Regions from separate parts of the Kitasatospora sp. NPDC057904 genome, predicted to be linked through region 3. Evidence: riboswitches for the same ligand, from Rfam matches in the RefSeq annotation. Region 3 holds a riboswitch; each other region holds the start of a gene.
The links. Region 3 has a riboswitch for magnesium ahead of ACFVSN_RS40795 (magnesium transporter MgtE N-terminal domain-containing protein). Riboswitches for the same ligand answer to the same signal wherever they lie in the genome.
Positions count from the first base shown of each region.

Region 1: another riboswitch for magnesium. It lies ahead of ACFVSN_RS19310 (hypothetical protein); the one in region 3 lies ahead of ACFVSN_RS40795 (magnesium transporter MgtE N-terminal domain-containing protein).
Region 2: another riboswitch for magnesium. It lies ahead of ACFVSN_RS19050 (NRAMP family divalent metal transporter); the one in region 3 lies ahead of ACFVSN_RS40795 (magnesium transporter MgtE N-terminal domain-containing protein).

Region 1 covers NZ_JBHVOL010000007.1:77,706-87,784, forward strand. The annotation lists gene lysA (diaminopimelate decarboxylase) at 1-744, opposite strand, end outside; gene ACFVSN_RS19290 (hypothetical protein) at 778-951, opposite strand; gene kdpB (potassium-transporting ATPase subunit KdpB) at 1,306-3,468, shown strand; gene ACFVSN_RS19300 (universal stress protein) at 3,670-4,155, shown strand; gene ACFVSN_RS19305 (alpha/beta hydrolase) at 4,318-5,529, opposite strand; M-box (ykoK) riboswitch at 5,728-5,914, shown strand; gene ACFVSN_RS19310 (hypothetical protein) at 6,308-6,580, shown strand; gene ACFVSN_RS19315 (winged helix-turn-helix domain-containing protein) at 6,641-7,144, shown strand; gene ACFVSN_RS19320 (hypothetical protein) at 7,191-7,688, shown strand; gene ACFVSN_RS19325 (glyoxalase) at 7,744-8,163, shown strand; gene ACFVSN_RS19330 (hypothetical protein) at 8,219-8,863, opposite strand; gene ACFVSN_RS19335 (cupredoxin domain-containing protein) at 9,079-9,507, opposite strand; gene ACFVSN_RS19340 (hypothetical protein) at 9,507-9,974, opposite strand.
Region 2 covers NZ_JBHVOL010000007.1:20,241-30,319, forward strand. The annotation lists gene ACFVSN_RS19045 (MgtC/SapB family protein) at 1-525, opposite strand, end outside; gene ACFVSN_RS19050 (NRAMP family divalent metal transporter) at 633-2,279, opposite strand; M-box (ykoK) riboswitch at 2,658-2,832, opposite strand; gene ACFVSN_RS19055 (BlaI/MecI/CopY family transcriptional regulator) at 3,061-3,432, shown strand; gene ACFVSN_RS19060 (M56 family metallopeptidase) at 3,429-4,316, shown strand; gene ACFVSN_RS19065 (hypothetical protein) at 4,428-5,552, shown strand; gene ACFVSN_RS19070 (NlpC/P60 family protein) at 5,652-6,743, opposite strand; gene ACFVSN_RS19075 (methylmalonyl-CoA mutase family protein) at 7,088-8,956, shown strand; gene scpA (methylmalonyl-CoA mutase) at 8,953-10,079, shown strand, end outside.
Region 3 covers NZ_JBHVOL010000032.1:4,468-14,546, reverse strand. The annotation lists gene ACFVSN_RS40810 (YceI family protein) at 219-770, shown strand; gene ACFVSN_RS40805 (NRAMP family divalent metal transporter) at 868-2,193, opposite strand; gene ACFVSN_RS40800 (RNA-guided endonuclease InsQ/TnpB family protein) at 2,365-3,588, shown strand; gene ACFVSN_RS40795 (magnesium transporter MgtE N-terminal domain-containing protein) at 3,624-4,991, opposite strand; M-box (ykoK) riboswitch at 5,302-5,481, opposite strand; gene ACFVSN_RS40790 (hypothetical protein) at 6,064-6,795, opposite strand; gene ACFVSN_RS40785 (protein kinase) at 6,961-8,376, shown strand; gene ACFVSN_RS40780 (hypothetical protein) at 8,454-9,014, shown strand; gene ACFVSN_RS40775 (hypothetical protein) at 9,185-9,682, shown strand; gene ACFVSN_RS40770 (NUDIX domain-containing protein) at 9,801-10,079, shown strand, end outside.

The DNA.
Region 1 (10,079 bases), on a different contig from region 3:
GTCGCGCACGTCGGCGAGCAGCCGTACGAGCGTGTCCACGGACTGGAGGAACGGCTCGACCTCGGTGATCTGCGAGCCCAAGTGGCAGTGCAGGCCGACGAGTTCCAGCCCCGGCTGGTCGAGCACCCGGGCAATGGCATCGGCCGCGTCGCCGCCCTCGATCGGGAAGCCGAACTTCTGGCCGCCCACCCCCGTCCGCACGGCCGCGTGGTGCCCGGCCGCGATCCCCGGGACGACCCGGACCAGCACCTTCTGCGGCGTGTCCGCCGCCACCAGCGCCGCGAGCCGGGCGATCTCCGCCGGCCCGTCGATGACGATCCGGCCGACGCGCAACCGCCGCGCCAGCCTCAGGTCCTCCGGGGACTTCGCGTTGCCGTGCAGCAGGATCCGCTGCGCCGGGAACCCGGCGGACGAGGCCAGCCACAGTTCGCCCGACGAACAGACGTCCAGGCCCAGGCCCTCCTCCGCGACCCAGTCCGCCATCGCGCTGCACAGGAACGCCTTGGCCGCGTACAGCACGTCCGCATGCGGCAGCGCCCGCCGGTACGCGCGGGCGCGCCCCCGCACCTCGGCCTCGTCGAGGACGTACAGCGGCGTGCCGAACCGTTCGGCGGCCTCCGCCAGCCCGACTCCGCCGACCAGCACCTCCCCGCCGGGCCCCGTCCGCGCCGACGCGGGCCAGGGGCCGCCGAGCGCGTCGGCGGAGGTGGAGGTCACGGAGGGAGGGGCGGTGAGCTGGGTCATTGCGGCTCCTACGGAACGTCGAGCGGGTGGCGGTCAGTCCTCGAAGTGCATCGCGTACCGGCAGTGCGCCGGGCGGGTACGGCTGCGGTCGACCTCGGAAGGGGCCGGGGCGGCGGGCGCGGGCTCGGGGCGCTCGGCGACGGGCACGAGGCGGATCGTGCGTTCAAGCGGCTCGTCGACGTCGATCAGGGCGGTGGCGGTGGTCATCGAAGACTCCCAGGGAAGGTCGTGGAGGGCCGTCGTCCGCGGCCCCCGGTTCCAGTGCAAACCCATCGCACACCGACCGCACCCGCCCTTGACGCGTGACCTACGCGAACGGGGCCCACCTTGACGACTTCCTGACATTCCCCCCGACCCCAGCCCCCCGAACGGGTGTTCGCGCAGGTCGGAGGCTGGGTCGATCATGGTGTCAGGGAACTGTCAAAGAAGGCCGTTCCGCCGCCAAGCCCGCGTCAAGACCGGCATGGCGCACGGGAATCCGGTGGTGGGCTGTCCGCCGTTCCCGTCGCCACCGAACCCGCCGCCCCACCGCAAGGGGCAGCCCGGAAGGTCCCCGAGACGATGCGCCGTACGGCCCTCACGGACACCACCGACCACCCGCAGCACGCGCCCCACCCGCAGCAACCGCCCCACCCCAGCCATCGGCCCAGCGGCCCCGCCAACGGACGCCGTCGCCTCATCACCCGGCAGCAGCTCGCCGAGGCCCTGCCCGCCGCCGTCCGCAAGCTGCACCCGCGCACGATGGTCCGCAACCCGGTCATGCTCGTCGTCGAGACCGGCTCGGCCCTCACCACGCTCACCGCCGTCGCCCGCCCCAGCGTGTTCGCGTGGCTCATCGGCTTCTGGCTCTGGCTCACCGTGCTGTTCGCCAACCTCGCCGAGGCCGTCGCCGAGGCGCGCGGCAAGGCGCAGGCCGACTCGCTGCGCCGCGCGCAGGCCGGCACCACCGCCCGACGGCTGCTGCACTGGCGGGTCGGCATCCCTGACCACCGTCACGAGGTCATCCCCGCCAACGAGTTGATGCTGCACGACATCGTGCTCGTGTCGGCCGGCGAGGTGATCCCGCAGGACGGCGAGGTGGTCGAGGGCGTCGCCAGCGTCGACGAGTCCGCGATCACCGGCGAGTCCGCCCCCGTCATCCGCGAGTCCGGCGGCGACCGCACCAGCGTCACCGGCGGCACCAGAGTGCTCTCGGACCACTTGGTCGTCCGGATCACCTCCCGGCCCGGGCAGAGCTTCATCGACCGGATGATCAGCCTGGTCGAGGGCGCCGACCGGCAGAAGACGCCGAACGAGATCGCGCTCAACATCCTGCTCGCGTCGCTCACCATCATCTTCATCCTCTCCGTCGTCTCCCTCCAGCCGATGGCCATCTACGCGCACGCCCCGCAGACCACCGTCGTGCTCTGCGCCCTGATGGTCGCGCTCATCCCGACGACCATCGGCGCGCTGCTCTCCGCGATCGGCATCGCCGGGATGGACCGGCTCGTCCAGCGCAACGTCGTCGCCCTCTCCGGCCGGGCCGTCGAGGCCGCCGGGGACGTCGACGTGCTGCTGCTCGACAAGACCGGCACCATCACCTACGGCAACCGGCGGGCCGTCGCCCTGCACCCGCTGCCCGGCGCGACGACCGAACAGCTCGCCGAGGCGGCACAGTTGGCGTCCGCCGCGGACGAGACGCCGGAGGGGCGCTCGCTCGTCGAACTGACGAACCGTCAGTACTGGGTGCCGCCAAGGGCGCCCGGCGAGCTCGGCGAACAGCGGCCCGTCCCGTTCACCGCGCACAGCCGGATGAGCGGCGTCGACCTGAGCTGGCCCGACGGGACCGCCTGCCTCATCCGCAAGGGCGCCGCGAACGCCGTCGCCCAGTGGGTCGTGCAGTCCGGCGGCCGGCTGCCGATGGCGGCCAAACCGCTCGTCGACCGGATCGCCGGGGACGGCGGCACCCCGCTGCTCGTCGCCGTGCACGACCGGCACGGCGCCCGCGCGCTCGGCGTCGTCGAGCTCAAGGACGTCGTCAAGGAGGGCATCGCCGAACGCTTCGCCGAGCTGCGGCGGATGGGCATCCGCACGGTCATGGTCACCGGCGACAACCCGCTCACCGCCAAGGCCATCGCCGAGGAGGCCGGGGTCGACGACTTCCTCGCCGAGGCCACGCCCGAGGACAAGCTCGCCTACCTGCGCCAGGAGCAGGCCGCCGGGAACATGGTCGCGATGACCGGCGACGGCACCAACGACGCCCCCGCCCTCGCCCAGGCCGACGTCGGCGTCGCCATGAACTCCGGCACCCCGGCGGCGAAGGAGGCGGGCAACATGGTCGACCTCGACTCCAACCCGGCCAAGCTCATCGACATCATCCGGGTCGGCAAGCAACTCCTCATCACCCGGGGCGCGTTGACCACCTTCTCGATCACCAACGACGTCGCCAAGTTCTTCGCGATCATCCCCGCGATGTTCGCGAACGCCTACCCCGGGCTGCACCACCTCAACATCATGGGGCTGCACAGCCCGCAGTCCGCGATCGCCTCCGCGATCATCTTCAACGCGCTGATCATCGTCGCGCTCATCCCGCTCGCCCTGCGCGGCGTCCGCTACCAGCCCGCCTCCGCGACCGACCTGCTCCGGCGCAACCTGCGGGTGTACGGGCTGGGCGGGCTGGTCCTGCCGTTCCTCGGCATCAAGGCGATCGACCTGCTGATCGAGTTCGTCCCGGGGCTGGGCTGACCGCCGCCGGTGCGAGTAGCGGTACCGGCACCGGTGCTACTAGTACGCACGGCTGTCAGGGGGCCGTCAAGATGCGGGCGACACGCGTCATGGCAGCGTCAGCGGCGACGCGGACGGGGTGGTTCCGGGGTTCACTGGACATGACGGAACCGAAGACACGCACCCACACGAAGACAAACTGGCACACGGAGGCGAACGGCCATGACCGGGACCACCCGAGTGATCGTCGGCCTGAGCGGATCACTGAGCAGTCTCGCCGCTCTCTACCACGCCGTCGGCGAAGCGGCGCGGCACGGAGCCACCCTCGTGCCGGTCGCCGCCTGGACCGCGCACGACCGGGACGGGCTGCGACCACTGTCCGAACTGGAGCACGCCGCCCGCCGGCGCCTCGACATCGCCTTCGAACAGGCCTACGGCGGGTACCCGTCCGGCCTGGTCGTCCACCCCGTGGTGGTCAACTCCGAACCGGGACCCGCCCTGGTCGGCGCCGTCACCGGCCCGGACGACATCCTCGTGATCGGCGCCGCCACCCGCCGCCGGCTCGACCGGCTGCGCCACGCGTCGGTCGCCCGCCACTGCCGCCACCGGGCCGGCTGCCGGGTCGTCGAGGTGTCCCCGTCCGATCTCCTGACCCGCCTCGAACTCCCCGCCCGCACGGGCGCCCCGCTCCCGCTCCTCGCCCGCTGACGCCACCGACCGCGGCACCGCATCATCGCGGCATCGCGGCATCACGCCACCGACCGCATCACCGCGGCACCACGACCAGGGCCGCCGGGGCCGGCCCGGCGAGCCCCCCTCCGCCGCCCCCGTCCGATCCGCCCGGACGGGGGCGGCGCCATGCCAACGTTCCTACGGAGATGGGGCGTTGAGGTGGTCGCTCAGCCATGTGAGCGAGGGCGGAAGCAGCCGCGTCCAGGTCGTGAAGTTGTGCCCGCCCGAGTCCACCGTGGCCTGCGCCACCGTGAGCGGCGGACGGGCCGCCGCCGCGAAGGCCGACGAGTCCGCGTACGTGCTCCCGTCCTCCTTGCTGTCCGCGAGCAGCGCCGACAGCGACGGCATCGGCAGGTGCGCGAGGCGCCACGTGAGGTCGGCCTCGTCGCGGCGCTGCGCGCTGCCGCCGAAGAGGTCCCCGGTCGTGATGTCGTCCGCCGCCTTGAAGTAGCCGGAGAGCGAGACCACGGCCGGGAAGGTCTGCGGGTGCACCATGCCGAGCTTGAGCGCGCAGTAGCCGCCCGTCGAGTCGCCGATCACGCCGAGGCTCCCGGTGCCGTCCAGGACCCGGTAGGAGGCGCGCAGGTCGGCCGGGACGTCCGTCGTGTAGTACGACTGCGCCTGCGGGCCGTTCGGGACGTCCTCGCACTCGCTGTCCCGGGGCATCGACGGCGACGGGCGCATCAGCACGAGCACGGCCGGCCGCATCGCGCCCTTCCGCAGCAGGTCGAGCTCGTACGCCGGGTAGCGCAGCTTGGTGACGAGGTTGGCGGCGTCGCCGGGGAAGCCGGTCATCACGAGCAGCGCGGGGAACTGCCGGTGCTCGCCGCCCGGCTGGAAGTACTGCGGCGGCAGGTAGACGTAACCGTCGGTGCTCAGACCGGTCGTCCCGCCGGGGATGCGGACCTTGTCGAGCCGCCCGATCTGCGCCGGGTCGCGGCTGCCCGCCGGGGCGCCGGTGATGTCCGCCGTGCCGAGCACCGGGATCCCGGCGGGCGAGCGGGCGGGCCCGGTGCCGGTCGTCCCGGCGCCGCTGGTCCCCGTACCGCTCGCCCCCGCACCGCTCGTCCCCGTAGCGCTCGGGGTGGCTCCGGCGCCCTGGATCACGGCCGCCCCGCGATCGTGCCCCAGCAGGTCGGACCAGCTGCTGTAGAAGACGAAGTAGTCGTTCACCGCGAGCCCCAGCGTGGCGACCAGCGCCAGCTGCGTGAGCACGATCGTGCCGAGCCGCAGGAACATCGCCGGCCAGCTCCGGACGGCCAACTTCGGCCACACCCACAGCGTGCCGAGCACCGTGGCCACGGTGAACAGCGCCGTCAGCGCGAGCAGCTTGTGACTGGTGAGTCCCATGGTCCGGCCTCCCCTACCACTGTGGACCACCGGTCCCGGATCCACAGCGCCTCCCACCCACCGTAATCGGATGGCACCCGAACGTCATGCGCTCCGGGGAGGGCGTTCGTACCGGGAGTTCGCCGGGAGTTCGTGTCAGAAGTTCGACAAAGGTGTCGAGGATCGCCCGGTTCCGGGCTATGCTTTCGGGTGTTTGAAAAGGCACCTCGTTCGGTGAGGCGTCTTCACGGACACAGGCCACTGACCCGACGACGTCGAGAGACGCCCAGGTTCAGGACAGATCTTCCCGACCTAAGGGTTGATCCCAAGTGGCTTCCCCGCAGTGCCCGTTGCGGCCGGGGATTACGCCGTGAAGTGCCAAAGCTCTGACGAGTTGGGGTGAGCCGGCGGCCCGGGGGGCAGGTTGGCGAGCTCCTGCCGAGTCGATGAACGCACCGCCCGCGGTGCGTCCGACCGGAAGGAGGCGATCGCATGGACAGCAGTAGTAGTAGTCCGGGCCACAGTCGGCCCCGTTCCCGCATGCCCGAGCACGCCTCCGGCAGACGCTGAACCCCCTTATCCCACCGTGCTTCTGACGTTTCGTCAGCGCATGCGCACACCATCGTGCCCGCGCGGCCCCGCATCGGACGGCCGCCCCGGGTCGCGGTGCCGTGCCCGCAGGGGGTCACCGTCGCACGCCGCGAGGCGGGCCCGCGCGTCAACCCGCCAACCCCACGCCACGCCCGGCCGGGGCATGCCCTCGCACGCCCGCCGACCGTTGAACCCGAGGTGAGTCGCCATGTCCGTCGCCGCTTTCTTCCACCCCACCACCACCCGGACCGTTCCGCCCCGCGGCCTGCGCGCCGCCCTCGCCGGCGTCCTCGGCCGGATCGCCGCGGGCCCCATCGCCGCGGGCTCGATCACCGCGGGCCCGATCGACGACACCGTGCTCCGGGCCATCGGTTCGCAGGCCCCGGCCGGGCCGCCGATGCGCCTGCGGGCCCGCTGGGAGGCCGTCACCGCCGCCGACGGGACGGCAGGGCTGTGCGCCCGCTGGCACGCCGAGAGCTGACCGCCCGTCCGCCCCTGCCACCCACTCCACCAGCAGAATCACGCCGAAGGAAGTCCCGTCATGGCCGTCCGCTACCCCCGGCTCGACGTCATCTTCTCCGACCACCGGGCCGCCCTCCGCGCCGTCACGACGGCGAGCGCCCCCGCGGCCAAGGCCGCCCCCGCCGTTCCCGCCGCCCCCGCCGAGCGCGTCCCCGCACAGGCCGGTTCCGTCCGGGCCGCCACCGTCCGGGCCATCCGCCCGCAGGCCGGGGACGACACCCCGCCGAACGGGCTGGCGATCGACCCCGAGCAGCGCGTCGCCACCGTGAACGGCCGCGAAGTCGACCTCACCTTCATGGAGTTCGAGCTGCTCGCCCACCTGGTCGCCAACCCCCTGCGGGTGCACAGCCGCCGCCAGCTGATGGAGAGCGTGTGGGGCCGCCCCGACAACGGCGACACCCGCACCATCTCCACCCACATCGCCCGGATACGCCGCAAGCTCGGCCCCGGGCACCGGCCCACCCTCGCGACCGTCCGCCAGGTCGGCTACAAGTACGACCCCCGGCTGGCCGCCGCGGCCTGACCCATTTCGCCAACTCACCGTCACCACGGCCACGATGAGGTTTCCGATGACTCCCGGCAAGCTGCTCCCGCGGCGCGGCGAGGCGGCGGGGCTGCTCGTCGTCCTGACGCTGCTCGTCCTCGAAGGCCTCGCGCTGAACGAGGCCTCGGACCCGGACCGGCCGGTGATCGGCGCCGCCCTCATCGGGTCCGCCGCCACCGGTCTGCTGCTCGTCGGCGTGCTGCTCGTCGGCCGCCGCCTGGCGGCCCGGCGGAGGCTCCCGCTGCCTCCGCCGGGCCCGGACGGCCCCGTCTACAGCACCCGCGCCCTGGAGGGCTTCCCGATGGAGGCCGTCCGCCCGCTGCTGCTCACCGAGGACGGGCCGCAGCTCAACCAGCTCTACGCGGCCTGGGTGCTCGCCCTCGGCGGTCACACCGCGCCGTGGATCGCCCGCCGACTGGACCTGCCCGTCCCGACCGTCCGGATCCTCGTGGACGCCGTCCGCGAGCGGCGCCGGGGACCGCATCGGCCCGGCGCCAACCCGCCTCCGTCCCAGCACCGTTGACGACCACACCCGCCAACTCCCGCCCCCTGCACCGCACCACGAGAGGAACCCTTCGGTGATCACCGCCCTGGACCACGTCCAACTCGCCGCCCCACCCGGCAGCGAGGCCATGCTGCGCGCCTTCTACGGCGACATCCTGCAGATGGCCGAGCTCCCCCGCCCGGCCTCGCTCGCCGCACGCGGCGGGTGCTGGTTCGCCGCCGACGGTGGCCGCGTCCGGCTCTACCTGGGCATCGAGGACGCCTTCCGGCCGACCGCCAAGGCCCACCCCGGCCTGGTCGTCGACGAGATCGACGCCTTCGCGAGCCGGCTGGAGAGCTCCGGCGCGCTGGTCGTGTGGGACACCTCGCTGCCGCCGAACCGCCGCTTCTACACCCAGGATCCGGTCGGCAACCTGCTGGAGTTCGTCGAACAGCAGCCCGCGCCCACCCCTGCACAGCCGACCGGATCATCCAAGGAGCCTTCGTACCGGTGAAGGCAACCAGGCGAAACCGCAGGCTCCTTGAGGTCTCCTTGCCCGTATCCGGCTTCTACACCCGCGACCCGGGCGCGGCGGTGGCCCCGCCGCGCCCGGCGTTCGCCTGGGCGACCAGGTACGGCACCATCCCGCGCTCCGCCAGCGCCGTCCGCCAGGCGTCCCGCGCGAGCGCCAACTCGCCCGGGGCCCCGGCGTCCCCGCCCTCGGCCGCCCGCGAGCGCGAGGCCGCGGCGGCCAGCCCGATCCCGCCCGCCAGCGCACTCACCAGCGCCACCCCGGCCGCGACCCACCCGGCACCGACCAGCGCCCCGCCCAGCACCTCCGAGTCGTCGGCCAGCCCGAGCGCGTAGCCGAGCAGCAGGAAGATCCCGGCCGCGGCCCCGGAGACGAGCGGCACGATCACCGCCAGCACCCCCAGCCACCCCGAGGCCCGCTCCGGCGCAGGCGCGTCCACCGGCAGCCGCGCCTCCGCGTCGGCGTCCGCCCGCAACCCCGCGTACCGCTCGTACTCGGGCGCGGCGGCGGCCAGCACGTACTCCGCGTTGTCCCGCGCACACCGCCGCAACCGCTCGACCCCGTGCGCCTGCTCCCCCCTCGCGCGCAGCGCGGCCTGCACCGCCGCCCCCGCGAGCGCCCTGCTGAGCACCGTCTCGAAGTCGGCCCGGTCCTGCTGAGGTAGCCGGAGCGGTCTGTCCATGGTTCAACCCCGTTCGCTGTTCGCGTCGCCCCCGCCTTGGCGCCTGCTTTACCAGCTCTTAGTTCTACAGCACTGTAGAGCATGGGGTGCAAAGGGAGCAGCAGTCGTGACCAGTGAACTTGCGGCTACGGAGCGGGATCGGCCATGGGCACACGCCGCGGTCCGGCCCGGCCGGATCCGTCGTCCCGTCGAACGGCGGGGACTCCACGACGGGCCTAACCCACCGTCAGGATGCCCCGCATGAAGTGGTGGAACGTGCACTGGTACGAGTACGCGCCGCGCTGCGCCGGTGCCTTGAAGGTGGCCGAGGCGCCCGGGGCGATGGGGGCCGTGTCGAACGTGCGGTCCTGGGCGGTGAGGGTGTGCTCGACCGTGTCGGCGTTCACCACCGTGACGGTGCCGCCGGGGCGGACGGTGAAGTTCGCGGGCTGGAACAGGAAGTTCCCGATCGTCACCGTCACCGCCGTCGGGCCGCTGGGGGCCGCCGTCGTGGGGAGCCGTGGCGCGGCGGGTGCGGTGGTGGGGCCGCTGTCCTCCGGCGCCGAGCCGATGTAGGCGCTGAGGCATCCGGTGAGGGATGCGCTCAGGCCGGCGGCGAGGAGGAGGGCGCCGCCGGCCCGGGCGAGCCGGGTCGGCGGGCGCATCAGCCGGTTGCGGCGGGGGTGGGGGTGGCGAGCCGGATCCGGCGGGCGTCGGCCGAGGCCGGCGGGGCGGAGCCGAGGTTGGAGACCGTGGCGGTCAGGACGGCGTCCACGTCGGGGATCCAGTTGGTGGTCTTGGACGACACGATGAGCTGGCGATGCTGCTCCGTCCCGTCGCACTGGATGTCCGTGTCGGCCGTGCGGGTGGAGCCGAAGGCCTTCGTGGCGGCGTCCTCCGGGTCCTGCTGCTCCACCGTGACGGTCAGCGACCTGGCCTCGGCGGCCACCCCGCACACGTATGTGACGTCGACCCGGACCTTGCCCGGGATCTTCTGGTCGATCCGCGCGCCGTCGATGGTGACCGACGTCGTCGGCTGATCGGGGCCCGCATCGGCCACTGCGGGCACTGCGGGTACTGCCAGGCCGCTGAGGGCCGTGGTGAGGACCGTCAGGATGATCCACCGCTGCACTGCCAACCTCCCGGGGGCTAGGACGAGCTGCGGCCGACGCTAATCGCCCGCCCCCGGCCCCGCGCGCCGGGCGGCCCGAACGGCTCACGCCCCCCGGCACGCGCC
Region 2 (10,079 bases), on a different contig from region 3:
CGACAGGGACTGGAGCAGCAGGGCCCGGATGTGCGCCTCGGACTTGCGGTCGCACTCCACGTGGACGGTCGCGCGGTTGGTGGAGTCCGGGTCGCTGCCGGACTGCGGGGCGCGGTCGAGCAGCCGCCCGGCCGGGCGCAGCACGAGGTGGACGGCGAGCACGGCGAGGGTGCCGAGGACGGCGAGTTCGAGCTTGCCGGAGGCGGCGAGCACCCCGACGGCGGCCGAACACCACAGTGTGGCGGCGGTGTTGAGGCCGCGCACGCCGGCGCCGTCGCGCAGGATGACGCCACCGCCGAGGAAGCCGATGCCGGAGACGACGTACGAGGCGACCCGGGTGGGGCTGCCGGTGTCGCCGACGGCCTCGCTGTAGAGGACGAACAGGGTGGCGCCGGCGGCGACCAGGGCGTTGGTGCGCAGGCCGGCCATCCGGGCGCGCCACTGGCGTTCGACGCCGATCAGGGCGCCGCAGGCGACGCCGGTGGCCAGCCGGACCAGGAACTCGACGGTGGTCAGGGTGTGCACGGCGGCACCTCCTACGGGGAGACGGCGGGCGGACGGGAGGGGAAAGCGGAACGGACGGGCGGCAGGCCCTCGGCCCGCCCCCGTCCGTTCGGTGGGTTCACGGTGGCTCAGTGCCCGAGGGCGGTCTGGACGACCTTGATGATGACCATGATCATCGCGATCAGCAGGTAGGCGCGCAGGGCGCCCATGCCGACCTTGCGGGCGGTGGACATGACCGGCTTCTCCAGGGTCTCCAGCGGGGGCATCCGCCAGTTCTCGCGCCCGGTGCGGTCGACCGGGTCCTCCTTGGTGCCGCTGCGGCCGAAGGTGAAGAAGTACCCGGCGACCAGCACGCCCGCCACGCCGCAGCCGGCCATGATCCACAGGATCGCCTCCGAGCTGATGTCCGGCCAGACGACGGCGGCGGTCAGGATCAGCGACAGCATGACCAGCACGCCGACCACGGCCGAGGTGAAGGCGTTGGTCTTCGGGCCGTTGACCCACGGGCCCAGGACGGCCTTGTCGTTGCAGAGCAGCAGCAGGAAGACCGTCGCGGAGGGCAGCAGCACGCCGGCGAGCACCTGGACGAACTGCGTCATCAGGCCCTGGGTGTACTCGGTGGACAGCAGCGTGATCGCCGCGGCGACCACGACCAGGCCGGCATAGATCCCGTAGAAGCCCTTCGCGCCCTTCACGCCGCGGTGCAGCGAGTGCTTGATGCCGAACACGTCGCCGATGGCGTAGGCGGTGGACAGCGAGACCGCGAAGGCACCGATGATCGAGGCGTCCAGCAGCGCGATCGCGAACAGCACACCGGCCAGGCGGCCGGCCTTGTCCTCGATGCCCCTGGCAACGGCCGCCGCGTCGGAGAACTGGCCGAAACCGTCGGTGCCCGCGAACGCGGCGGCGGTCAGGCCCATCATCGCGGCGGCGCCGATGATGACCACCGCGATGCCGATCCACAGGTCGATCTTCTCGTACTTCATGAAACGCGGGGTGATGCGCTTGTCGATGACGTACGACTGCTGGAAGAACAGCTGCCAGGGGGCGACGGTGGTGCCCACGATGGAGACGATCACCAGCATCACGGCCGCGAGCTGGCCCGAGCCGCCCGGCATGCTCGGCACCACGAAGTCGTGGGCCATCTGCGAGGTCTTCGGGTGGACCATGAAGTAGATCGGCACCAGCAGCAGCGAACCGACGCACAGCGTGACGGCGACCCGCTCGAAGCGCCGGAAGGAGCCGGTGAACGCCGAGGCGATGATGATCGCGGCGGCCAGGACCACCGAGGCGACCTTCGGCAGGCCGAGGTAGCCGGCCGCGAGGGTGACGCCGATGAACTCGGTCACCAGGGTCAGGGCGTTGAGCAGGAACAGGTCGATGACGCTGAACGCGCCCCAGAACCTGCCGAAGCGCTCCAGGATCAGCCGCGCGTGGCCGACACCGGTGACGGCGCCCAGGCGCAGCACCATCTCCTGGTTCACGTACAGCACGGGGACCAGCATCAGCAGGGTCCACAGCAGCTGGGTGCCGTAGTTCTGGCCGGCCTGGCCGTAGGTGGAGAAGGCGCCGGCGTCGTTGTCGCCGACCATGACGATCAGGCCCGGGCCGATGATCGCCAGCAGGGTCTTCAGCCGCACCGAGAGCCCCTGGCGGGGCGCGTCGTCGTCCAGCCTGATGGTGCCGAGGGCACCCTTGATGTCACCGATGTGCGCGTCGTCCAGCACCGCGCTGCGAGCGGCGGGAACCTTCGGGTCGAGCATGACGTCTGCCATGGTGGGTCCTCCCCGCCCCCTGCCTTGAGGGGGCCATAAGGGGGCACGCAGCAGTAATCCTCCCTGCGGACGCACGGCACCGGGCCGCACGGCGGCGCGAGCCGGGACAGGACCGGGCTCGGGCGTCGCGCGGGCATGACGGTGCGTCAGGTCGCCTGGGTCATGGCATGGTCGAGCGCATGACGCAGCGTCTGATGGGGCGTTCGCAGGAAAGGTTGTTACCGCGTGCCGGAGGTGTACGAGAGCATGCGGGGGTAGGGGCAACTGTGGCCCGGACTACTGCAGTCCATGTTTCTCGCCTCCTCCCGGCCGGGGGGCGCACCGACTGTGCGCCGCATCGCGACACGGCAAGGAGCGTCCCGGCGCACGAAGGCGACCGGTACACCCCAACTCGTCAGAGCTTTGGCACTTCACGGCGTGATCCCCCTTGCGGGGGAAGCCACTTGGGATCAACCCTTAGGTCGGGAAGATCTGTCCTGAACCTGGGCGTCTCTCGACGTCGTCGGGTCAGTGGCCTGTGTCCGTGAAGACGCCTCACCGAACGAGGTGCCTCTTCAAACCTCGAAAAGCATACCCCCGTCAGGATCGCCGTGGGCCACTTTTCCGGTGTCCTTCGACACCTTTGTAGAACTTTGACGCCAGAGGACGCCGGAGGACGCCGGAAACGCAGCAAGAGGACGCAGCAGGGGACGCAGGAGGACGCCCGACTTCGGCGACGTCGAACGCCGTACCATGGGCGCCGTTCCAGACGGCGGCGGCGAGGAAGGGAAACGGGGCGGTGCTGCGCGGGTTCGGCGATCTTGAGGCCGAGATCATGGACCGGCTCTGGTCCTGGGGCCGGCCGGCCACGGTGCGCGAGGTGGTCGACGACCTCCAGCAGCAGCGGCCGGTCGCCTACACCACCGTGACCACGGTGGCCGACATCCTCCACACCAAGGGCTGGCTGCGCCGGGACAAGGTCGGCCGCGCCTGGGTGTACGAGCCGACCTGCACGCGCGAGGCGTACACCGCCCGGCTCATGCACCAGGCACTGGAGACCACCCAGGACCGCACCGGTGCGCTGCTGCACTTCGTCGACGCCATGAGCGGCGACGAGGCCTCCGCGCTGCTCGCCGCCCTGGAGCAGGTGAAAGCCCGGGACGACGAGCGGTGACCCTCGCGCTGCTCTGCCTCTACCTGGCCGCGACCGGTCTCGCGCTGCCGCGCCGGCTGGCCGGCTCCGCCCGGCTCCAGACCCGCCCGGTGGCGGGCACCGCCCTGTGGCTGGCGCTGATGGCCTCCTTCGCCGTCGCGCTGCTGCTCGCCGCCCACCACACCGTCGAACCCTTCGCCCACGAGCCCGCCGGACTGCTCGGGCTCATCCCGCACGCCGAACCGGCCCCGCCGCTGGCCCCGCACACCCACGACTGGTGGCTGCTCGCCGCCGGGGCCGCCGGGGTCGCCGCGGTGGTGGCCGGCGTCGGCGCGCGGGCCGGGCGGGCGCGCCGGCGGCACCGGAAGGTGCTGGACGTCGTCGCGGTGCGCGACCGGCGCTGGAACGCCCTGGTGCTGGAGCACGCCCACCCGACCGTCTACTGCCTGCCCGGCCGCCGCAGCCGGGTCGTGGTCTCACGCGGCGCCCTGGAACTCCTCGACGAGTGCCAGCTCGCCGCCGCCGTCGCGCACGAGCGCGAGCACATCCGCGGGCGGCACCACCTGCTCCGGCTGCCGGCCGACGCCTTCGCGCTCCTCCTCGGCCGCCTGCCGCTGGCCCGCCTGGGACGGGCGGAGGTGGCGCTGCTGCTGGAGATGGCGGCCGACGACGCGGCGCTCGCCCGGGTGTCGCGCAGCGAACTCGCCTCCGCGCTCTGCGCCCTGGCCACCTCCCCGGCACCCCCGGGCGGCTCCCTCGGGGTCGCGGCCACCGGGGTGCTCACCCGGGTGCGGCGGCTGGCGCACCCCGCGGGCGGCCGGCGCCGGCGCCGAGCGGCGTGGTGGGCCGGGGTGGTGGCGATCCCGCTGCTCCCCTACCTGTTGGCCTGCGCGCCACATCCGTGAGCGGGGCGGACTCGTTCCGGTCATTGACCGTCCATCAGACTCTCAGGAAGATCGGTTAGCCTGCCCCGGCACCGCACCGTGCGGTGCGCCAAAGGGGGATCGACAACCGCGATGACCGCGAAGACTTCCAAGCGTTCGATCAGCACGTACACCCGCGCGACCGCCGTGGCCGCCGCTGCCGCCGCCGTCCTGGCGCTCACCGGCACCGCCGCCCAGGCCGCGGACCAGAGCGCCGCCGCCCCGGTCTCCGGCACCGAGGGCATCATCACCGTCGGCCACAACCAGGCCCAGCCGCTCGTCAGCCCCGACGGCACCACGGCGTACGTCGTGGTGAGCGGGACGGGCAACACCGTCCAGGTGAAGGCGGTCGACACCCAGAGCGACGCCGTCACCCGGCAGGCCACCCTCGACACCGCCCAGCTCGGCCTGGTCGCCGCGCTGTCCGCGGACGGCACCCGCGTGTACGTCGCGAACGGGCAGCAGCTCGTGGTGCTCGACACCGCCACGCTGACCGTGCTCACCACCACCGCGCTGCCCGACCAGCCGCGCCAGGCCGGCTGGAACCCGGGCCTGCTCACCGGCCTCACCGTGAGCCCCGACGGCGCCACCGCCTACGTCGTCCAGAACGGGCCCACCGCCTACCGCCAGTACGGCCAGGGCCGGGTGGTCGCGTTCTCCACCGCCCAGCACGCCTTCACCGGCTCCGTGCAGGTGCCCACCAGCTTCACCGGCACCGCCGCGTTCCGGCCGGGCGGGCACGACCTGTACGTCGGCGGCGACGCCGGCGTCTTCCACGTCGGCACGGCGGGCACCGCGCCCACCCTGGTCGGGACCGTCGGCGGCACCGCCGGGGCGCTCGACTACCACCCGGTCTTCACCCCGGACGGCACCCGCCTGTTCGCGGTGGCCTCCGGCTACAAGGGCGGCCAGGCCGACGTGATCGACCCGGCCGGCGACACCGTCACCCGCCACCTCACCCTGGTCAACGGCTTCGCCGACCTGGGCGACCCGCAGATCAGCCCGGACGGCACCCGCCTCTACCTGACGAAGGCCGACTACAGCAACGGCCCGTCGGTGCTCTCCGTCGACACCGCCTCCGGCAGCCTGGTCGCGGCCGAGACCGTCTCCCCCGACGAGGACCAGCTCGACGGCCTCGCCGTCGGCCCCGACGGCCACACCCTGTACCTGACCGGCAGCATCGGGAGCAACGGGACGCTCCAGATCATCGCCAACTGACCCACGGGAGCGGGCCCGGTCGTTCCGTGCGGAACGACCGGGCCCTCCTCCTTCGTCGACGTGAGCCGTGCTTCGTCGCCGTGCCGCGGGCGGTGCCCGTCAGGCGGGGCGGACGGCGCCCATGTACGGCATGACGGAGATCGGGAGGACCTCCACGTTCTTGCCCGTGCGCGGGGAGTGGATCATCTTGCCGTCGCCTATGTAGATGCCGACGTGGTGGATGTCCTCGTAGAAGAAGACGAGGTCGCCGGGCTGGAGGTCACCGCGGGCGATGCGCGTGCCGGCGTTCCACTGGTCCTGCGACATCCGGGGGAGCTTGACGCCGGCCGCGCGGTAGGCGGCGCCGGTCAGGCCGGAGCAGTCCCAGGTGTTCGGCCCGGTCGAGCCCCATTCGTAGGGCTTGCCGAGCTGGGCGGTGGCGAACTTGATGATGTCGGCGGCGCGGCCGCTCGCACTCGGGCTCGGCAGGGTGGCGTCCGCGCCGGGCCCCGCGGCGGGCCGGCCGGCCGAGCGGGAGGCCCGGTCCGCCGCGGCGGCCTGCTGGGCGGCGGCCTTCGCCTTCTCGGCGGACTCCTGGGCGTTGATCCTGGCCCGGTCTTCGGCGCTCAGCTTGTTGAGCAGCGCCTGGGCCTGCGCGAGCCGGCTCTGGACCTGCTTCTTCTCCTCGCCCAGCGACGCGCCCACGCTGTCGAGCTGGGTGAGCATGGCGGCGGCCTCGGCGCGGTCCTGGTCGAGCCGGCGCTGCTCGTCGCGGGCCTGCTTGAGCAGTGCGGTCTGGCCCTCGACGACCTGGTTCTGCGCGGCGGCGCGCTCCAGGTAGCCGGCCGGGTCGGAGTCGAGCATCAGCTGGATGCCCGGGTCGATGCCGTTGGTGCGGTACTGCTCGCCCGCCACCGCGCCGAGCCGGGTGCGCAGCTCGTTCATCGCCTCCTGGCCGCGGGCGACCTTGTCCTGGATCCGGTTCGCGTCCGCCTGGAGCGACTGCTGCTTGGCCTGGAAGCCGTTGTAGCGCTCGATGGACTGCTCGGCCTCCTCGTTGAGCTTGTCCACCTGTTCCTTGACGGAGGCGAGCGTGGGCGTCGGCTCGGCGTGGGCGGTCCCGGCGGCGAGCACCGCGCCGCCGGCCACGGCCGTGGTGAGGACGGCGAGGCGCGCCCGGCTCGGGGGGCTGGGCTTGCGGCGCTTTCCCATGGCGGTGGGCTCCTTCGGGGGACGGAGGCAGGGCGGAGCGGGGCGGAACAGGGCACGGCGGAGCGAAGGCGGGTGGGATCGCACGGGGGATGTCAGCCCCACCCGCCTTCTTCGAAGTAACTTAATAGATGGGCGCCGAGGTTCCACAATCCCGTTGTCACTTCTCCTTCTTGGAACGACCGCGGCCGCCGCTTTCGTTCAACCGTCCGCCCGACCGCCCGGCCCCCTCGACGCCCCGGCTGGCACTCGGCGTCACCCGGAGTGCTGAAGTGTGGCTAAATCGAGGGAAAGGTCACATCCACCGGCCCTCCTGTGCCCGCGCGAACGGGCGCTAACCTGCGGTCATGAAGGTCCCGCCCGAAGGGCTCCCCCTCGCCGCCGAGTTCCCGGCAGCGCACCGTGAGCAGTGGCAGCGGCTCGTCGAGGGCGTGCTGCGCAAGTCCGGTGCGCAGCCCGAGGACGCCCCCGCCGCCGAACAGGCGCTCGCCACCCGCCTCCAGGACGGCCTGAGCGCCCGCCCCCTGTACACCGCCGAGGACACCGGCGCCGAGGCCGGCTACCCCGGCTTCGCGCCGTTCGTGCGCGGCGGTCGCCCGCAGGGTTCGGCCGTCGCCGGGTGGGACGTCCGCCAGCGGCACGCCGACCCGGACCGGCGCCGGACCAACGAGGCGGTCCTCGCGGACCTGGAGAACGGCGTCGGCTCGCTCTGGCTGGAGCTCGGCGGGGACGGCCTGCCGATCGCCGCGCTGCCCGAGGCGCTGGCCGGCGTCTACCTGGACCTGGCCGCCGTCGCCCTCGACGCCGGAGCCGAATTCGCCGACGCCGCCGAGCAGTTGTTCAAGCTGTACGAGGAGCGCGAGGTCTCCCCCGGTGCCGCCGCCGGCAACCTCGGGGCCGACCCGCTCGGCCTCCAGGCCAGAACCGGCGACACCGCCCGCACCGACGCCCTGCTCGCCGACGCCGCCGCGCTCGCCGCCCGCTGCGCCGCCGACTACCCCGGCGTCCGCGCCCTCACCGTCGACGCCCTGCCGTACCACGAGGCCGGCGCCTCGCCCGCCCAGGAGCTGGGCTGCTCGCTCGCCACCGGCGTCGCCTACCTGCGTGCCCTGACCGCCGCCGGGCTCCCGGTGGACGCCGCGCTCGGCCAGCTGGAGTTCCGCTACGCGGCCGACGGCGACCAGTTCCTGACGATCGCCAAGTTCCGTGCCGCGCGCCGCCTGTGGGCCCGCGTCGCCGAGGTGTCCGGCGCGTCCGCCGAGGCCTCCGCGCAGCGCCAGCACGCCGTCACGTCCCGGGTCATGATGACCGCGCGCGACCCGTGGGTGAACATGCTGCGCACCACCGTCGCCTGCCTCGCCGCCGGGGTCGGCGGCGCCGACGCTGTGACCGTGCTGCCCTTCGACACCGCGCTCGGCCTGCCCGACGCGTTCGCGCGCCGGATCGCCCGCAACACCCAGTCGATCCTGCTGGAGGAGTCCCACCTGGCCCGGGTGATCGACCCGGCCGGCGGCTCCTGGTACGTCGAGCAGCTGAGCGAGGAGCTCGCGCACGCCGCCTGGGCCTGGTTCCAGGAGATCGAGCGGGCCGGCGGCCAGCGGGCCGCGCTGGAGTCCGGCCTGGCCGGCGAGCGGATCGCCGCGACCTGGGCGGAGCGCTCCGCGAAGCTCGCCAAGCGGCGCGAACCCGTGACCGGTGTCAGCGAGTTCCCGCACCTGGACGAGCACCCGCTGGTCCGCGAGCCGGCCCCGGCCGCGCCCGGCGGCGGGCTGCCGCAGGTGCGGCGCGCCGAGGCGTACGAGGCCCTGCGGGACCGCTCGGACGCCTTCCTCGCGGCCGACGGCGAGCGGCCGAAGCTGTTCCTGGCGTCGATCGGCACCGCCGCCGCGCACACCGCGCGCACCACCTTCGCGGCCAACCTGTTCCAGGCGGGCGGGATCGCGACCGTCTCCCTGGAGTCCGCCGACCCGGCCGCGTTCGCCGAGGCCTTCCGGGCCTCCGGCGCCACCGTCGCCTGCCTCTGCTCCAGCGACGCCCTGTACGGCGAGCACGCCGCGGCCGTTGCCGTCGCCCTCAAGGAGGCCGGCGCCCGGCGCGTGCTGCTCGCCGGACGGCTCGCCGAAGTACCCGCCGGAGTGGACGAGTTCATCCACGCGGGCGGGGACGCGGTCGCCGCCCTGACCTCCCTGCTGGACCTGATCGGAGTGGCCCGATGATCCCCGACTTCACCGGAATCGGGTTGGACGGCGGCGCCGCCCGCGATGTCACCCCCGAGCAGTGGCGCTCCGCCTGGCGGCGGACCACCGGCAAGGACGTCGACGAGCTCGTCTGGGACACCCCCGAGGGCATCGGCGTCAAGCCGCTGTACACCGCCGACGACCTCGCCGGCCTGGACTTCCTCGACACCTACCCGGGCATCGCCCCGTACCTGCGCGGGCCCTACCCGACCATGTACGTCAACCAGCCGTGGACCGTCCGCCAGTACGCGGGCTTCTCCACCGCCGAGGAGTCCAACGCCTTCTACCGCCGCAACCTCGCGGCCGGCCAGAAGGGCCTCTCGGTCGCCTTCGACCTGCCGACCCACCGCGGCTACGACAGCGACCACCCGCGCGTCACCGGCGACGTCGGCATGGCGGGCGTCGCCATCGACTCCATCTACGACATGCGCCAGCTGTTCGACGGCATCCCGCTGGACAAGATGTCAGTGTCGATGACGATGAACGGCGCCGTGCTGCCGGTGCTCGCCCTGTACATCGTCGCGGCCGAGGAGCAGGGGGTGCCGCCGGAGAAGCTGGCGGGGACCATCCAGAACGACATCCTCAAGGAGTTCATGGTCCGCAACACCTACATCTACCCGCCGCAGCCGTCGATGCGGATCATCTCGGACATCTTCGCGTACACCTCGCAGAAGATGCCCCGGTACAACTCGATCTCCATCTCCGGCTACCACATCCAGGAGGCCGGGGCCACCGCCGACCTGGAGCTCGCCTACACCCTCGCCGACGGCGTCGAGTACCTGCGCGCGGGCCTCGACGTGGGCCTGGACGTCGACGCCTTCGCGCCGCGGCTGTCCTTCTTCTGGGCGATCGGCATGAACTTCTTCATGGAGGTCGCCAAGCTGCGCGCGGCCCGCCTCCTGTGGGCCAAGCTGGTCAAGCAGTTCGACCCGAAGAACGCCAAGTCGCTGTCGCTGCGCACCCATTCGCAGACCTCCGGCTGGTCCCTCACCGCGCAGGACGTGTTCAACAACGTCACCCGTACCTGCGTCGAGGCGATGGCCGCCACCCAGGGCCACACCCAGTCGCTGCACACCAACGCCCTCGACGAGGCGCTCGCGCT
Region 3 (10,079 bases):
GGAGACGTTGACGGGGGAGGTCGGACGGCGCTGCGGACCCGCTGCCGGATTCACTCGTTCGGCTGGTCGTGCGGCTCCCGGCCGGGCGGACCGTGCGGAGCGGCGGGCTCCTCGGCGCGTCCGTCTGGATGGCGGCCCGGGGGAGGCCTTAGCGTGAGCCGCGAACGACCCGGGGCGGACGGCGTCCCGGGCCCGGGACCTACGGAGGCACACCGGCCATGACCGCCGAACTCGCCGAGCTCACCGGGGACTACGTCCTCGACCCCGCCCACTCCCGGATCGGTTTCGTGGCGCGCCACGCCATGGTGACCAAGGTCCGCGGCGCATTCCACACCTTCGAGGGCTCGGCCCACCTGGACGGCGCGGACCCGTCCCGTTCGACCGCCGAGGTGGTGATCAAGGCCGAGAGCATCGACACCGGCGTCGAACAGCGTGACCAGCACCTGCGCACCAACGACTTCCTGGACGCGCCGAACTTCCCCGACATCACCTTCCGCACCACGGGGGTGGAGGTCGGCTCGGCCACCGAGTACCGGGTCACGGGTGACCTCACGATCAAGGACACCACCCGCCCGGTCACCATCGACTTCGAGTACACCGGCAACGCCGTGGACCCGTACGGCAACCTGCGGGTGGGCCTGGAGGGCGAGGTGACGATCAGCCGCAAGGACTTCGGCGTCACCTGGAACGCGGCGCTGGAGGGCGGCGGCGTCCTGGTCGGCGACAAGGTCGTGCTGCAGTTCGACGTCTCGGCGATCAAGCAGCAGTAAGGGGCCGTACCGCGGCCGAGGGCTCCTGGAACCGGCCCCCGAACGCCACCGGGCCTGCCGTCCGTGGACGACAGGCCCGGTGGCGGTTCCCGGTGGGTCAGCCGATGCCGAACCAGCCGAGGACGGTCTGGCCCAGCAGGATCGTCGACATGAGTGCGACGCCGACGACCGCGACGGTGGCCACGACGCGGTAGCGGGGGCTGTTGGCCGCGTCGCCGAGGACGGACCGGCGGTTGGTGAGCACCAGGAGGTAGACCAGCACGATCGGGCTGATCAGGCCCTGCAGCACCTGGGTGCCGATCAGCAGCTGGATGAGGTCCACCGGGGTCAGCGCCACGATGGCGCCGAGCGCGATCTGGGCGGTGAACAGCCCGAGGAACAGCGGCGCGTCGCGGAAGCTGCGCGACACGGAGCGCTCGACGCCCGCGGCCTCGCCGATCGCGTAGCTGGCGGAGAGCGGCACCACGGCGCCGGCCAGGGCGGAGGCGCCCATCAGCCCGAAGGCGAACAGCAGCTCGGCGCCGTGCCCGGCGACCGGCTTGAGCGCCTCGGCGGCCTCGGAGGCGGACTCCAGCGGGCCGGTGCCGCCGATCGCCGAGGCGGTCGCGATGATGATCGTCAGGCTGATCACGCACGCGAACACCGCGCCGAGCACGGCGTCCGCCCGGATCAGCTTGTAGTCGGCCGGTTTGGCACCGCGGTCGACGACGCCGGCCGCCGCGTAGAACTGCATGTACGGGCTGACGGTCGTACCGATCAGCGCGACGGCCAGCAGGATGAAGTCCTTGCTGGGCTCCAGGTGCGGGACGACCAGGTGCTCACCGACCTGCCCCCAGTCCGGGTGGCCCATGACCATGGCGACGGGGTAGGCGAAGAACGCCAGCGACATCACCAGGAAGATGCGCTCGGCCCACTTGTACGAGCCGAACAGCACCAGCGACCAGAGCAGGACGGCGGCCGGCGGGATGACCGCCCACTTGGGCACCCCGAGCAGTTCGAAGGCCGCGCCGATCCCGGCGAACTCGCTGACGACCAGCCCGGTGTTGGCCAGCAGCAGGCAGAACACGGCGAGCGCGGTGAGCCGCAGGCTGAACTGCTCGCGGATGAGCGCGCCCAGGCCCTTGCCGGTGTGCGCGCCGAGTCGGACGGCCATCTCCTGCACCATCACCAGGGCGATGGTGACGAGCACCATGAAGAACAGCGTCCCGTAGGTGAACTGGGAGCCGGCGCTCGCGTAGGTGGCGATGCCGGCGGCGTCGTTGCCGGCATTGGCCGCGACCAGCCCGGGACCGGCCACCATCGCGACGGCGGCGATCCGGCGGAAGCCTCTTCGGCGTCCGGGCGAGGGCGCGGACGACCGCGGCTCGGCCGGCGCGGCCGCGGACGCGTCGGCGCCGGGGCGGGTGTCGAGGTCGCGGGTCATCAGATGTCCCCCAGCGTTTGTCGGGCCGCAGCTGGGGGAGATGGGGATGCCCCCGTCGGTTGAGCGGGGGAGGGCCCTTGGCCCGCGGCCGCCAAGCGGTGGAGTTCGGTGCGCATCTGTTCTGACCTGCACTCTCTTTCGTTGTCAGTGGGCGGCGTTAGGTTGAGCAGCATGGCGACGGCAGCGACGGACGAGGGGCTTGGATATGCCCGGTACACCTACCGGCTTCGCGTGTCGTCGACCGCGTGTGCGTTGCTCGAAGCCGAGTGGGGACGGTGTCGGTGGTTGTGGAACGAGTGCGTTCACATGTCCCGCAAGGTGTACCTGCACAACCAGGCCCATCCCGAAGGCAAGCGCACTCTGGGCCCGGCTGATCTCGACAAGCTCCTGACCAGCGCCCGCGGCTCTATGGCGTGGCTGCGCGAGGGGGCCTCGGTGCCACAACAGCAGGTCATCCGGGACTTCGCGAAGTCCCGGAGCAAGGCGTGGAAGGACATGACAGCGAAACTGCCGGTCAATCAACGCGCCGGGATGCCGAAGCCAAAGCGCAAGCACGATTCCAGGCCATCGCTGAACTACACCCGCCGCGGCTTCCGGATCAAGGACGGCCGGCTCCACCTCGCGGGCGGGATCGTTGTGACCGTGGTGTGGTCGCGAGACCTTCCCACAGATCCCTCCTCGGTACGCGTCTACCGCGATGTCCTCGGCTACTGGAACTGCTCGTTCGTTGTGCAGGCGAGTACCGAACCGTTCGCGACGACCGGCGTCGTGATCGGCATCGACTGGGGTGTGAGGGAGATCGCGACCACCACTGACGATGCCTATGACCTGCCCCATCCAGAACATGGGAAGGGCGCCGCTGCGAGACTGGCGCACTACCAGCGCCAGATGGCCCGACGCCATCGACCGAAGGGGAAGGCACAGACAAAGGGTTACCACAAGGCCCGGCGGCAGGCCGCGAAGGTGCATCGGAAGATCGCCGACCGGCGCATGGACACGGCTCGCAAGTGGGCCAAGACCGTCGTCCGGGACCATGACGAAGTCGCGGTGGAGGACTTTCGGCCGAAGTTCCTCGCGAAAACCACCATGGCCAAGAAGGCCGCCGACGCTGCGATCGGTGCGGCCAAGGCAGCCTTGGTTGCGATGGCCGCAAAGCACGGACGCACCGTGCACCTGGTCAACCCCGTGCACAGCACGATGGATTGTGCGCGTTGCGGTGCGAGAGCCAAACACCGCCTCCCCCTCTCCGAGAGGATCTATACGTGCACTGCGTGCGGAGTCTCGTCCCCCAGGGACAAGAACTCCGCCCGCGTGATGCTCGTCCGGGCTGGTCTCAACCCGGCTGGTGATGATCGCGGAAGACCTCAGCGTCCGCAGGACGATGCGGCAGCGTGAGCCAGGAATCCCCCGTCTTCGGGCAGGGGAGGATCTCAATTGAGGAGCCTCCGGAAGTGCAGGCGCCCGCGCTCGGGGAGCAGCGAGTCGAGGATGTCGTCGGCCAGGACCCGGCCGAGGGGGCGGTCGGTGTCGTCGACCACGAGCAGGGAGGTGGCGCGGGCCGCGACCAGGTGGTGGGCGGCCTCGGCGAGGCGGGTGTCGGGGCGGACGGTCACCGGCGGGCCGAACTGGGCCCGCCAGGCGACCAGGTCGGCGATCACGGTGGTGTCCTCGGCGACGGCGAGGTCGAACAGCGGGATGTCGCCGACCAGGACTCCGTCGTCGTCGAGGACGGTCACCGCGTCGATGTCGGTGCGGTGTTCGGCCTGCGCGGCGAGTTCGGCCCGCACCTCGCCGACGGTCTGGGCGGACTCGGCGGTGACGAGCAGGGTGGTCATGGCGCCGCCGGCCGTGCCCTCGCGGTGGGTGAGCAGGGAGCGCAGCTCGGCGGCCTCGGGCTCGGGCATCCGGGCCAGCAGGTTCTCGCGCTCGCCCGGGTTGAGGTCGCGCAGGGCGTCGGCGGCCTCGTCCGGCTCCATCTCGTCGACCAGCCGGGCGGCGTGCTCGGGCGGCGCCTCGCGCAGGAGGTTCTCCAGCTCGGCGGGCTCCATCTCTTCGAGCGCGTCCGCCGCGTGCTCCGGCTCCAGCCAGCCGAGCAGCTGCTGGCGCTCGTGGCGGCCGAGGTCCTCGAGGATGTCGGCGAGGTCGGCCGGGCGCAGCCGGTGCAGCGCGGAGCGGGAGGCGCGCAGCCGTACCTCGGCGGGGCCGTGGGTGGCTTGCTCGCCGAAGGGGGCGACGGACTGCCAGTCCAGGACGCCGTCCGGGGTGGGGCGGATCTGCCAGCGGCGCGGGCCGAGGCGGCGCAGGAGGGTGGGCAGCGAGACGTCGACGCCGACCAGGACGGTGCGGGCGGCCAGCGGGGCGAGGTAGAGGTCGGCGGCGCGGGTGACCTGGACGCCGTCGACGTCGACGAGCTGGTGGTCCATCACGTCGCGGGCGAGCAGCACCTCGCCGGGCCTGCGGTTGAACTCGCGCAGGTCGACGCGGGAGGTGCGCAGCCGCACCCCGCAGGTGTGGATCCGCTCGACGGCGGTGGCCGCGATGAAGGCGCGGCGGCGGCCTATGCGGATGATCAGGCCGGTGACGGGCGGGTAGGGCTCCGGTCCGTAGAGGCGGGCGACGACGTCGACGACGCGGCCCACCTCCTCGCCGGCCTGGTTGGTGACCGGGCCGCCGACCAGCCCGGCGAGCGAGACGAGCGACGAGCGGACGGCCTTGGTGACGGTGGTGCGGCGCTCGGCTTCGACCGTGCGGTCGCGAAGGCGCGCCGTGGCGGACGAGAACAGCGTGGTGGTGGCCATGGAGAAACCCCCCTTGCCCCGGCAGGACGGGACATCGGGCCGCCCGGTGGCATGGCACTGCCAACCTTGACCGCAGGGCTCACCGGGCGCGCGCAGGGGCCTCCCGCGTCACGTGGACGCGAGGGGGAAGCGGAGCGGACCCGGCAGGTCAGGGAAGGAGGAGCCGCCTGGAGCAGCGGAAGAAGGACGGCGGGAACGAAACGGTGAAGGGCCGACTATGGCCAGGACTTCCGTCCATCACGCCCCCTCCCGATCTCGGCCGCGATCCAGTGCCGCGGCGGCATGGCAGGGCGGACGGACGTCACCGCCCGATGCACCCCAACTCGTCAGAGCTTTGGCACTCCACGGCGTGTCCCCGGCCGGTGCGGGCGGGGAAGCCACTTGGGGTCACCCCTTGGGCCGGGGAGACCTGTCCTGATCCGGAGCGTCTCTCGACGGGTGGGATCAGTGGCCTGTGTCCGTGAAGACGCCTCACCGAACGAGGTGTCTTTTCGAATCCTTGACAGGATAGGGCCTTGCCATCCCTCCGGCATAACCCTTGACCTGAGCTTGACCCCGCCCCGACCAGCGGGGGAGCCGCCGGGCGCGCGTCGGGGCGCGCGCGAAGGGAGGCGTACGCGGGGGGCCGGGAAGGCGAGAGGACCCGGGAGCGTAGCCTGCTCCCGGGCCCCTGTGTGCCGCCCAATTGCTCACACCGGCACGTTTAAGGGCCGCGGATCAGATTGAAACCGACGCGTTCTGCCGTTGAACTACCGTGCCACGGAGCGGCACAGGCAGGACTTGAACCTGCATTCGTCGATGTTCGTCCGCACCCGGTCGATCCGGTGTTCGGCGGCGAATGCTGAGACTGGAGCGAGAGTCTGAGTTTGACGGGGCCCGCCTCTGCCTGGCTTGGGCTACCCCGGCCGGTGGTGCCGGGGGGAGGATTCGAACCTCCACTGTGACCCCTGGGTCAGCTTCAACATCAGTGTCAGCTTTTTCGCACCGCGCGAGCGCCCCCATCCGGTCTCCCGGAGAGTTCTCGGCGCCGTTCGGTGCACCCGCCCGGCTCCCCGGACGGGTGATCAGGAGGCTACCTGAACAGGTAGCCGAAGACGGCGTCGCCCACGCGCTGGTCGGTGACCTCCACGGCGTTGGCCTCCTCGCGGGCGAACTTGACCGCCTGCTGGAGCTTCTCCACCCGTTCGGCGAGCTCGTTCACGCGCCGGGCGGGCAGGGCGCCGGAGAACTTGACGGTCGTCCAGTAGCCGACCGGGACGTCCTCGTAGTAGACCTCGACCTGGGCCGGGTGCTTCTCGGTGGCCTCGGCCTTGACGTGGTTGCGCGGCACCTTCTTGGTCCGGATGGTGCGCACCGGCTCGGTCTTCCAGGAGTCGGTGGACGGGTCGAGGTTCCATGACTCGGAGGCGTCCAGCACCGGGAGCTTGCGCACGAAGGTGAACAGGTCGGTGAGCTGCTTCTCCAGGAAGAGCAGGTACGGGACGGGCACCTGGGCGAGCAGCACCTGGCCGTCCACCACCACGTCGGCGCGGGCGCCGAGGTTGGCCCAGTCCTTGGTGGCCGTCACGTCGAACAACCGGGTGAGGGTCGTCGAGGTGGACCGCAGGATGTCCTCGGCCTTGAGCTGCACCCGGGTCGACTCCGGCGGCAGCTGCTCGCCCTCCTCGTCCTTGGGCTGGTAGGTGCGGGAGATCCCGGCCAGCAGCGCGGGCTTCTGCAGGTCCTGGTGGGCCTGGGTCAGCTCCTGGAAGGACTTGGACTTGACGCCTTTTTCGACGGCGATGATCTGGTTCAGCTTTGCCACGTCGAGGACGCTAGCAGTCCCGAACTGGTGCGCGATACCCAATTTATGACCAAGCGGCTTCCCTCGGACCGGGCCGTGCCGACGGGCCCGGACCGACGGGTCCGTGCCGACGGTCTGTACCGCGGCGTGTCCGGGCACAGGGGTGCGCCACTAAGGTATGGGCCCGTGACAGCATCGAACGGGGCAGTCGTCGGGGGCCGGTACCGGCTCCACGACCTCATCGGGCAGGGCGGCATGGGCCGCGTGTGGCGGGGGCGGGACGAGACCCTCGGGCGGGACGTCGCCGTGAAGGAGGTGCTCCTGCCGGCCGGCGTCGACGACGAGCACCGCGAGCAGCTCCTCCAGCGCACGCTGCGCGAGGCGCTCGCCGCCGCGCGGCTCAACCACCCGGGCATCATCACCGTGCACGACGTGGTCGAGCACGAGGGCGCGCCCGTGATCGTCATGGAGTACGTGACCGGCGCCTCGCTCGCCGCGCTGCTCGGCCGGGACGGCGCGCTGCCGGCGCGGCGGGTGGCCGAGATCGGCGTCGCGATGCTCAAGGCGCTCCAGCAGGCGCACGCGGCGGGGATCGTCCACCGCGACCTCAAGCCGGACAACGTCCTGTTGATGGACGAGCGCGTCATCCTCACCGACTTCGGCATCGCGCACATGGCCGACGCGACGACCGCGCTCACCCGGACCGGCGCCGTCATCGGCACTCCCGCCTACATGGCCCCCGAGCAGCTGGAGGGCAAGCCGCCGACGCCCGCCAACGACCTGTGGTCGCTCGGCGCGACGCTGTACGCGGCGGTGGAGGGCCAAGCGCCGTTCCACGCCGACACGTTCAGCGCGCTCTGCATCGCCGTCGTCACCCAGCCGCCGCGCCCCACCCAGCGGGCCGGTGCCCTCGCGCCGGTGCTCGCCGGGCTGCTCACGAAGGACCCGGCGCAGCGACTGACGGCCGAACAAGCCATCGCGGCGCTGGAGTCGGTGGTCCGGGGCGGGACGGCCCCGGTCGCTCCGCCGCCGACCCAGGTCGACGCGCCGCCGCAGTCGCCGGGCTTCGGGCCGGCCCTGGGCTACCCGCCGCCGTCCGGGGAGCCGCTGCGGTCGGTGCTCGGGACGTTCCCGCACCAAACGCCGACGCCCGACGGAGGCTTCGCGCCGCACCAGCAGACCGCGCCCCATTCGCCAGGTGCCGACGGGGTCCTCGCTGCTCCCCGGGGCAATCCGGTCGTGGCCCGGCTGGTGCAGTTCGGCGGCACCATGGCGGTGCTCTGGATCCTCGGCCTGGCGGCGCCCTGGAACTTCGTGGGGCAGTTCTCGCCCTCCTACTACCTGCCCTTGATCGTGGCCACGGCCGTGTTCTCGCTCGTGCACGCGCTGCCCCGGCCACGCTTCCACCCCGGGCTGGTGTGGGCCCTCTTCCTCGTCCTCGACGTGGCGCTGTTCTACGGGAACACGTACATCGAATCCCAGGGGTTCCGGGGCATGCTCGGCTACAGCCGGGCCCTGGACATGCTCCTGCTGAACGCGCTGATCGTCGCCACTGCCGGCTGGCTCCTCTGGTGGAAGGCCCCCGGCAGCCGTCGCTCCTGACGCCGGGCCGGGGCCGGACCGGACGAAGATCATCCGGGCGTAGGCTCTTCGCGGACGACAAGGCAAGAGAGGCAGACATGGGCCAGAAGATCATCCGGTTCTCGGACCTGACCGGCGAGCACGTGGAGAACGACGACGACCTGGTGCGCATCGTGGTCCACCGGCACCCGGACCTGGCGGACGGGCCGGTCGAGATCGAGGCGCTCGCCGGTGAGCTCGCGGCGGTGGAGGAGCTGGCGCTCGACCTGGTGACGATCGAGCTCCACCTCCCGGGCTCGGACGAGCCCCGGACGGTCGTCATGGAGGCCGGGGCGTTCGACCGGCTGGCCTCGGCGGCGCCGATGGCCGAGGTGCTGCGCGGTGCCAAGCCGGTCGCCGCCCGGTCGAACCCGAGCCAGGGCGCGGCGTCGCCCGCGCTCAAGGAGCGGGTCAACTACGCGAGTCTGGAGAACGCCGGCCGCCCGCACAAGGGCCGCACGACCGACGCCGAGAAGCAGGTCGTCCAGGAGCACCTGGAGGAGATCAACGAGCGCCTCGCCACCGAGGGCGTCCGGACGATCGACCTGGCCAACTCGGAGCACGTCACCCGCTACGGCCTGGAGGCCCTGGCCCGGGCGATCGGCGTGACCCAGGACTGACGGCGGTGCGGTGGGGGCCCCGGGCGCGAGGACGGCGTCCGGGGCCCCAGTCGTTGCCCTCCGGTTCAGCCGTGAGGGTGACGGGTGCCGTTCGGCTCGCGTCGTGGACTCAGGGGCGGGCGGCGGCCCCTAGCGTGACCGGTGACCGGGGGATCCATGGAGCGCGAGAGGTGCGGTTGATGCTGCGTAGGTTGGCAGTTGCGGCGGTGGTGTGCGGTGCGGTGGCCGGGATGCTCGGTGCGGCGGGCCCGGTGGAGCGGCCGAGGTTCGCCCCGGGGTCCATTGTGGTGATCCAGGAGGACCCCGACGCGGCGGCACCGGGGGGCACGACGACGGTGCACGGGATCGTCGCCAACGAGACGGCGAAGACCGCGCCGGCGCTCGTCGTCAAAATCACGATGCCGCCCGGGGCAGTGCCGGAGGGGCCCTTCTTCCCGAGGACGTGCAAGCGGCACAGGAGCGACAAGATCTGGACGGTGACCTGCACGTTCGAGGCAGGCCTGGAGTCGGAGCGGACGGCGACCGCGCTCGTGCCGGTGCGGATCCCGGATGACGCCTCGGAGCCGCTGACCGGTGGGCGGGTGTCGGTCTCGAGCCCCGACGACCCGAGCGTGAACAGCTCGGAGCCGTTCACCATCCAGGTCGCGTTTGGCGAGCCGACCGGCTGACCGGCTGACCGGCCGACCGGCTGGGCCCGGTGCGGCCCGGCCGGTACGCGTGGCCGTCGGGCCCTTCGGGCACCGTTTGGGGTCCGACCGGCGGAAGGCGATCGGTTAGCGTCGGCCCATGGACATGGAGACCCCGCACCAGGCGCTGCCCGAGCACGAGTTGGTGGCCACCAGCAGTACCGTCGTCTACCGGAACCGCTGGATGACCGTCCGCGAGGACAGGACCCTGCGCCATGATGGCGCCGAGGGCCTCTACGGCGTCGTGGAGAAGCCGGACTTCGCCCTCGTCGTCCCGTACGCCGACGGCGGTTTCCACCTCGTCGAGCAGTACCGGTACACGGTGAAGGGCCGCTACTGGGAGTTCCCGCAAGGCTCTTGGGAGGGCGAGCGGGACGCG